Regions from separate parts of the Metabacillus sp. KJ11-3 genome, predicted to be linked through region 1. Evidence: a T-box and tRNA genes for the amino acid it is inferred to sense, from the RefSeq annotation. Region 1 holds a T-box; the other holds one or more tRNA genes.
The links. The T-box of region 1 lies ahead of tyrS (tyrosine--tRNA ligase). A T-box ahead of a tRNA ligase gene usually reads a tRNA of that ligase, here a tRNA-Tyr.
Positions count from the first base shown of each region.

Region 2: it has a tRNA-Tyr gene. The T-box ahead of tyrS (tyrosine--tRNA ligase) is inferred to sense a tRNA for this amino acid. The anticodon was not compared.

Region 1 covers NZ_CM147865.1:3,256,039-3,260,216, forward strand. Annotated here, with positions in the region: gene AC0L8O_RS16400 (MFS transporter) at 1-24, opposite strand, end outside; gene tyrS (tyrosine--tRNA ligase) at 681-1,919, opposite strand; T-box leader at 1,967-2,189, opposite strand; gene AC0L8O_RS16410 (MarR family transcriptional regulator) at 2,194-2,706, opposite strand; gene AC0L8O_RS16415 (Gfo/Idh/MocA family protein) at 2,828-3,919, opposite strand; gene AC0L8O_RS16420 (Gfo/Idh/MocA family protein) at 3,936-4,178, opposite strand, start outside.
Region 2 covers NZ_CM147865.1:2,955,021-2,959,198, reverse strand. Annotated here, with positions in the region: gene AC0L8O_RS15090 (DUF1292 domain-containing protein) at 1-167, opposite strand, end outside; rRNA gene rrf (5S ribosomal RNA) at 502-617, shown strand; tRNA gene AC0L8O_RS15080 (tRNA-Glu) at 647-721, shown strand; tRNA gene AC0L8O_RS15075 (tRNA-Val) at 789-864, shown strand; tRNA gene AC0L8O_RS15070 (tRNA-Leu) at 886-971, shown strand; tRNA gene AC0L8O_RS15065 (tRNA-Gly) at 982-1,056, shown strand; tRNA gene AC0L8O_RS15060 (tRNA-Leu) at 1,063-1,151, shown strand; tRNA gene AC0L8O_RS15055 (tRNA-Arg) at 1,161-1,237, shown strand; tRNA gene AC0L8O_RS15050 (tRNA-Pro) at 1,243-1,319, shown strand; tRNA gene AC0L8O_RS15045 (tRNA-Ala) at 1,328-1,403, shown strand; tRNA gene AC0L8O_RS15040 (tRNA-Met) at 1,559-1,635, shown strand; tRNA gene AC0L8O_RS15035 (tRNA-Ser) at 1,654-1,746, shown strand; tRNA gene AC0L8O_RS15030 (tRNA-Met) at 1,775-1,851, shown strand; tRNA gene AC0L8O_RS15025 (tRNA-Asp) at 1,881-1,957, shown strand; tRNA gene AC0L8O_RS15020 (tRNA-Phe) at 2,343-2,415, shown strand; tRNA gene AC0L8O_RS15015 (tRNA-Tyr) at 2,426-2,509, shown strand; tRNA gene AC0L8O_RS15010 (tRNA-Trp) at 2,523-2,596, shown strand; tRNA gene AC0L8O_RS15005 (tRNA-His) at 2,608-2,683, shown strand; tRNA gene AC0L8O_RS15000 (tRNA-Gln) at 2,896-2,970, shown strand; tRNA gene AC0L8O_RS14995 (tRNA-Cys) at 2,977-3,050, shown strand; tRNA gene AC0L8O_RS14990 (tRNA-Gly) at 3,064-3,137, shown strand; tRNA gene AC0L8O_RS14985 (tRNA-Ile) at 3,162-3,238, shown strand; tRNA gene AC0L8O_RS14980 (tRNA-Asn) at 3,248-3,322, shown strand; tRNA gene AC0L8O_RS14975 (tRNA-Arg) at 3,355-3,428, shown strand; gene AC0L8O_RS14970 (PadR family transcriptional regulator) at 3,598-4,178, shown strand, end outside.

The sequences.
Region 1 (4,178 bases):
TGGAAGAAGGGGTTTTTGTGTCATCGTCATTATAATCCTTTTATATTATTTAATTACAAGTATAAGAAACCGCTTTCTCAATTAAGCAATAAATTCCATTCAGAGCATGAAGCGTTAGGACATGTAATTTATTTATGTTTAGAAAATTAAATAAACATTGTACTAATTAAAATGAATAGGATATAACCTTTTGGACAAGAATACCATAAAATCATGATTTTAGGAATACATTTAAATATTGATAATTATGTAAAGAAACTAGAAACTGAAAAACTCTTTATTCATTCACAATTAAAACAGATTTCAAGTCTCATAGATATTTTAACCTAAGAGCCATGATATATTCTTACAGAATGAACTTATACTGGAAGAATAAGTGCAAACTAAATTTGTCCCTTAGTTTAAATGGAAAAACCTCTAGATGTACAGCAGGCTGTTCTTCTATATTTTATTCATAAGGTTCATCAAACATTCGGTCTAATAGAAGAGATGCAGAGATAAAAAAGCACGCTGTTCAGTCTGAGTGGCTAGATGCCGAAGTTGGGCACCAACACTTAATATAAAATTTTATTTTCTGGACATTTAAAAGAGCCGTCAGAAAATCTCTGACGGTTCTTTTATTGTCATATCTTAGTAAAGCCATCTGTAGCTTGACAATGAACTATTGAAAAATCATTACATCAATACTTTATCTTAATAAATTTACGTTTACCAACTTGAATGATTAATCCGTCTTTAACCGTTACAGATAATGTTGAATCCTCCACTTTATTCCCATCGAGCTTAACTCCCCTATTTCCGATCATTCTTCGTGCTTCACTTTTAGAATTCATCAGCTTTAATTCAACAAGTAAATCTATGATCGATACTTCCTGATTACCTTCCCAGATGACAACCGGTATATCTTCTGGCATTGTTCCTTTTTGAAATACAGTTACAAATTGGCTTTCTGCATTTTCTGCCGCGTCATTTCCGTGGTACATTCGGACAATTGTTTTAGCAAGCAGCATTTTTGCGTCTCTCGGATGTAAAATACCATGTTCTAGCTTTTCTTTCATTTTTTTGATTTGATCTGGTGTAAAATCTGTAATTAGTCCAAAGTATTTATTCATTAATTCATCCGGAATTGACATTGCTTTTCCATACATTTCTTGTGGACTTTCATCAATCCCAATGTAATTTTTCTTAGATTTGGACATCTTCTCAACACCATCAAGCCCCTCTAACAATGGCATAAGAATGGCCACTTGCTTTTCTTTCCCAAACTTTTCTTGAAAATGTCTTCCCATTAAAATATTAAAATGCTGATCTGTTCCACCTAATTCGATGTCATTTTCTAAAACAACCGAATCATATCCTTGCATTAGAGGATAAAAGAATTCGTGCAGTGATATCGGCTTGTTAAAAGCCATTCGCTTTTCAAAATCATCTCTTTCTAAAAGTCTTGCTACGGTTATTTTTCCAGCTAATTGAATGACATCTTCGAAATTTAAATTTGACAACCACTTGGAATTGTAGTGCAATTCCACTCTTTCCATATCGATAACCTTCGCGAATTGCTCAAAGTATGTTTTGGCATTATGCTTTACTTCTTCATCTGTTAACGGCTTTCTAGCGATAGATTTACCTGTTGGGTCACCAATTTTACCTGTAAAATCACCGATAATGATCTGAATAATATGTCCATTTTCTTGGAATTGTCTCATTTTATTTAAAACCACCGTATGACCAAGATGAACATCAGGGGCTGATGGGTCTAAACCTAATTTAATTTTTAAGGGCCGATTTTCAACAATTGACTTAGCTATTTTGGCTTCTAATTCCTCAGTCGGGATCATTTCCTGTACACCTTGACTGTATAGTTCAAGTTGCCTTTTTACTTCTAATGATTGTTCTTTTGTTAACTTCATTTCACTCATTATTATGACTCCTCCTATTTTTGAGAACTAAAAAACCACATCCCTAAAAAAGGGACGTGGTTTGACTATTTCACGCGGTACCACCCTTGTTGAAGAATCATATTCTTCCGCTCAATCGTTAACGGTTCAACCGTTCTTTGCTGCTATTTACGCCAACAAAGAAAGCTCAAGGAATGTAATTCGTGTTATCTATGTATCGATTCACACCAACCATCGACTCTCTGAAAACAGTGAGATAACGACTACTTCTTTTCCTATCTTCGCTTTTACCTTATTAAAATTTATTTTTCCTAACAACTCTTCTTAGTAAATTTGCCATTGATACTTGTTCTGACACACTTAAACTGCAAACAATATTAACTTCACCTGTATGGAAACGTGGATACAGCTCCTCTATCACGTTCTTTCCTTTATCAGTCAACAAGACAAACGTTTTTCTACGGTCTTTGTCATCAACTTTGCGATAACACAGTTCTTTTCTCTCAAGTGTGTTTGTGATGTTACTTATTGTTGCTTTTGAAACGCCAGCTGATTCAGCAAGTTTTTTCGTTTCGAGAGAATCCCATATCCATAGATCATAAAGTATTGAAAATGAAGTCCACGAAAGTCCATACTCTGATAGTATTTCCTGTTCCATTTTATTTTTCAAACCTTGTGCTACTCTATAGATATTTGTAACAACCGCAATAGCTTCCAAATTAAGAGAATCTATTGGTAACTTTGTTAAAGAGCTGATTGTATCGACCTCATCTTGTAATAATTCTCCATCTTTATTATAAATATGAATAAAAACTCACCTGCTTTCCGAACTTAATCGTTAGCTATGAAACGATTTTAACGAAAAATAATAATTTCTGCAAGCACAAATAAAAAAATCCCACATACTCTTTGTATGAGGGACCTACCGCTTATTTAACGTGAGCTTTATGTTCTAATACAACAATGGCTTGCTCTTGTGCACGCAGGCACAATTCAGCAGCTTTAAACGCATGAGCCTGTGTCATCGCTGATTCTGTTCTGTTCAAACAATCCAGAATTAATTGCCCGAAGAACGGATAACCAACTTTACCTGATACATTGAAATGTTGTTCTCCGTCTTTATTAACTAAATAAACATGATTACCGTTTTGTTCTCTTGCAAGATCAACGTATTTGCGAATCTCAATTGTCCCCTCAGTTCCTATAATAAAAGTTCTTCCATCTCCCCATGTACTTAATCCATCAGGTGTAAACCAATCTACACGGAAATAATTCGTAGCACCATTATCTCCAACCAGTGTGGCATCTCCATAATCATCCAGCTCAGGATATTCACTATTATGATAGTTGGCTATTTTGCTATGCAAAACTTTTGCATCCTGACAGCCGGCATAAAATAAAAATTGCTCAATCTGATGACTGCCTATATCGCATAAGATTCCGCCATATTGCTCTTTCTTAAAAAACCAATCTGGCCGGCTTGCTGCATTTAATCGATGTGGACCAAATCCGGTAACTTGTATAACACGGCCGATAGCACCACTCTCAATTAGCTCCCCGGCGAAAACCGCTCCTTCGACATGAAGACGCTCACTGTAATAGACCATATACTTCTGTCCAGTTTTCTCGACTACTTCCTTTGCTTCTTCTAATTGATTCATTGAAGTGAACGGTGTTTTATCTGTGAAATAATCTTTTCCTGCTTTCATCACTTTAATTCCAAGTTCACTGCGTTTAGAAGGAATTGCCGCTCCTGCTACAAGCATAATGTCTGGATCAGATAAAATTTCCTCTAGCGACTCAGCAGGCATTACTTCTGGAAATACCTTAACAAACTGAGCGACTTTATCCGGATCAGAGTCATAAACCCACTTTAATGTGGCACCTGCTTCCACTAATCCATTGCACATCCCATAAATATGACCATGATCAAGACAAGCTGCAGCAAATTGAAATTCTCCTTTTTCCACGACAGGATTTGGTTTCCCTTTTGGTGCATAGTTCATACCATCCTTTGACATCTATGATTCTCCTCTCTTAATGTGTTCCTGACACATCTAAAGTCATTTTTGTTACATTCTTTTTTTGGAAAGTAGATTGGTTTATTTTTTCTTGCAGCTTCTCATAAAAGAGATCCGCATCAATTGGCAATTCTACAGGCTCGTTTAACCATGAAGATAAATAGATCGCATTTGAAATCTCAAGACCTTTGATTCCCTCTTCACCTGGTGCCAATAATGGGGTGCCTTTTGAAATTGAATCAATCCAATTTTGAATAAT
Region 2 (4,178 bases), 300 kb from region 1:
TGACCGTCTCTCTCATCCTTAACTTGCATAACGAAGATGACGGAGATATCCTCTTTCGGTGTTAATAGGGCGAATGTTTCAGAATTTATAACAATTAAAGCTTCTACTGAAAGCTGTTTTTCTTGTTTATATTCATCAAGAACTGTAATTACATCGCGTTCTCTCATGTGAATCACTCCCTATCATTGTCATTGTTAGTGTTGCCTTTATTAAGGAGTTTATGTCCAAAGAGAGAGCTTTTGTTTCTATCTCTAAAAAGCTTTTTTAAAAAAAGTTAAAATAGGTCTTTTATTTTTTTGAAAAGGATGTTATTATATTTTTTGTCTTCAAGAGAAGGTAACTTGATAAATTGGTGAAAAAAAGGGATTGACACTATATTTTAAGATGTGATACATTATAAATCCTGTGTCATTCAACTAGAAAATTGTAGTGGTTGAAATGAAATAAAAAAGTTCTTGCTTTTTTAGAAAAACTTACTATAATAAAAGTTGTCCTAAATTGTCTGGTAATGATGGCGAAGAGGTCACACCCGTTTCCATGCCGAACACGGAAGTTAAGCTCTTCAGCGCCGATGGTAGTTGGGGGTTTCCCCCTGTGAGAGTAGGACGTTGCCAGGCAGACCAAATTTGGTTTTAATAACATAGTTGGCCCATTGGTCAAGCGGTTAAGACACCGCCCTTTCACGGCGGTAACACGGGTTCGAATCCCGTATGGGTCACCATTTAATGTAGGTATACTAAATGCGCGACGTCATGTCGCAACACATGCACTTGCACATCCTGTGTTTCGGAGGATTAGCTCAGCTGGGAGAGCACCTGCCTTACAAGCAGGGGGTCGGCGGTTCGATCCCGTCATCCTCCACCATTAATTAGTAATACACACCATGCGGGTGTGGCGGAATTGGCAGACGCGCTAGACTTAGGATCTAGTGTCCTTGTGACGTGGGGGTTCAAGTCCCTTCACCCGCACCATTAAAGTTAAGCGGAAGTAGTTCAGTGGTAGAACACCACCTTGCCAAGGTGGGGGTCGCGGGTTCGAATCCCGTCTTCCGCTCCAGTAAGTGCCGGGGTGGCGGAACTGGCAGACGCACAGGACTTAAAATCCTGCGGTAGGTGACTACCGTACCGGTTCGATTCCGGTCCTCGGCACCATGAAATTTAGCGCCCGTAGCTCAATTGGATAGAGCGTTTGACTACGGATCAAAAGGTTAGGGGTTCGACTCCTCTCGGGCGCGCCATAGTACGGGAAGTAGCTCAGCTTGGTAGAGCACTTGGTTTGGGACCAAGGGGTCGCAGGTTCGAATCCTGTCTTCCCGACCATTTAAATTGGGGCCTTAGCTCAGCTGGGAGAGCGCCTGCTTTGCACGCAGGAGGTCAGCGGTTCGATCCCGCTAGGCTCCACCAATTTAAAATTTCTTGACTGAATATGGCGGTGTAGCTCAGCTGGCTAGAGCGGGCCGTAAACATCTTGAATAATCCTCTTTGTAGGCTTGCGAGGAATGTGTCTGTAAGAGACATGACGAGCACCATTTTAAACAGGGAGCGTTTTTAAAAACTATGGCGGTGTAGCTCAGCTGGCTAGAGCGTACGGTTCATACCCGTGAGGTCGTGGGTTCGATTCCCTCCGCCGCTACCATTTTCACATATGAATATTGGAGGAATACCCAAGTCCGGCTGAAGGGATCGGTCTTGAAAACCGACAGGGGTGTCAAAGCCCGCAGGGGTTCGAATCCCCTTTCCTCCTCCATATGTTTTTTTATTTCATTTTTTGTTATCGCGGGGTGGAGCAGTCTGGTAGCTCGTCGGGCTCATAACCCGAAGGTCGCAGGTTCAAATCCTGTCCCCGCAACCAATTTCATTTTAAAAAATAACATCAATAATGGTCCGGTAGTTCAGTTGGTTAGAATGCCTGCCTGTCACGCAGGAGGTCGCGGGTTCGAGTCCCGTCCGGACCGCCATTAACTTTTTAAAGAAACAAATTATTATTGTGATCTAAGTAATGTGTAAGAGGGTTTCGATAAGCGAGAAGGTCGAGGAAGCGACTGAACGAACACCGGAGCGTATGAAAATACGTGAGGATGTGAGCGATGGAGCTGATGAAGAGATTCGAAGCTTAGTGGAAGCCGAAAACTATATTGGCTCGGTAGCTCAGTTGGTAGAGCACGCCCGAATAAGCTACCCTGAATTTATATCAGCGTACTCATCGAGCTGCTTCTTGAACGATCATCCTGAGATGAGGACGATCCACAAATTATCATAGCACTTATACCTTAAAAGTATTAGATCTTAAAATAGGTACTTGAAAAGTAAAATTGCATCTTTTTTCAAATACACATTAATTATGGCTCGGTAGCTCAGTTGGTAGAGCAATGGACTGAAAATCCATGTGTCGGCGGTTCGATTCCGTCCCGAGCCACCTTTTATGTGGAGGGGTAGCGAAGTGGCTAAACGCGGCGGACTGTAAATCCGCTCCTTAGGGTTCGGCAGTTCGAATCTGCCCCCCTCCACCATTTATGTTAAAATAGGGGCATAGTTTAACGGTAGAATAGAGGTCTCCAAAACCTTTGGTGTGGGTTCGATTCCTACTGCCCCTGCCAAGAAAACCATGGCGGTTGTGGCGAAGTGGTTAACGCATCGGATTGTGGTTCCGACATTCGTGGGTTCGATTCCCATCAGCCGCCCCAATATATGTATATAATAAATTCTTAACTCCTGTTAGAAATAATTCCAGATATTCTCTTGCTGGTTTGTGACACGAGATAGGTTTTGAGTGGAACGTTTTATATAGAGAGAATAGTTTATATCAAGACATAGAGTGTACCTAGATGTCGACGATATTTCGCGATGAGGATTCACGTAGCTTAATCGAGGAAGTATATTCTTGAGGGTTATTCAATGGGCTATAGCCAAGCGGTAAGGCATCGCACTTTGACTGCGACATGCGTTGGTTCGAATCCAGCTAGCCCAGCCATTTTGAGGCATCATAGCCAAGTGGTAAGGCCGAGGTCTGCAAAACCTCTATCCCCGGTTCAAATCCGGGTGGTGCCTCCAAAACATTTAATATGCGGGTGTAGTTTAGTGGTAAAACCTCAGCCTTCCAAGCTGATGATGAGGGTTCGATTCCCTTCACCCGCTCCATACATACATATTTCGCTAAAAAATGGGCCTATAGCTCAGCTGGTTAGAGCGCACGCCTGATAAGCGTGAGGTCGATGGTTCGAGTCCATTTAGGCCCACCATGATATTGTTCCGCAGTAGCTCAGTGGTAGAGCTATCGGCTGTTAACCGATCGGTCGCAGGTTCGAATCCTGCCTGCGGAGCCATTTTTATGGAAAAGCAGAGGATAACAAAATATGCGCCTTTAGCTCAGCAGGATAGAGCAACGGCCTTCTAAGCCGTCGGTCAGAGGTTCGAATCCTCTAAGGCGCGTCAGTAAAAGGTTAGTTTCAATTTTGAAACTAACCTTTTTTGTGTTTTTAGCAGAAATAATCCGTCTCCCTCATTAAATAATTCAGTAGGTTTCATTCTTTTTTTGTTGTGTTTCGAAACTATATCGATTAAAATTTATCGTAATAATCGAAATGGATGGAGGGTAAGTATGTTAGGTAATATTAGCCAGGAAATGTTGACATTGCTTACTTTTATAAGCAGAAAACCTATAAAGCAAGGAGAACTATTTCTATCTCTTAGAAATGAGTTAACCGATCCTAGTAGTTGTCTTTATGAAGCAATAGAAAAAGGCTTTGTTCAAAAAGATGAACAGGAAGTTCTATCTTTAACACATAAAGGGTTAAAAACCGCCCTGAAATTTTTTGATAAACAGCCACATTTAAGAGAAAAAATGAAATCTAAATTTACAAAACGTAGAGGTATTATTCAGCTTGCAATTTTGCAGCTACTAAAAGAAGAACCGAGACATGGTTATCAGGTAATGAAGCAGTTGGAGGAAAGAAGTGGCGGCTATTATTCTCCCAGTGCAGGAACCATTTACCCTGCATTACAGGATTTGGTTGAAAAGAAACTAATAGAAGTTAAATTAGATGGAGATAAAAAAATATATGCATTAAATGTGGAAGGGTTAGAATTTATAAACGATTTAATAAATGAAGAAGATGAGATCTTTTGGGAGGAGTGGGCGATGCGGTTGCGATGGAAGCAGTCTGAAGAAGCTTCACTTGT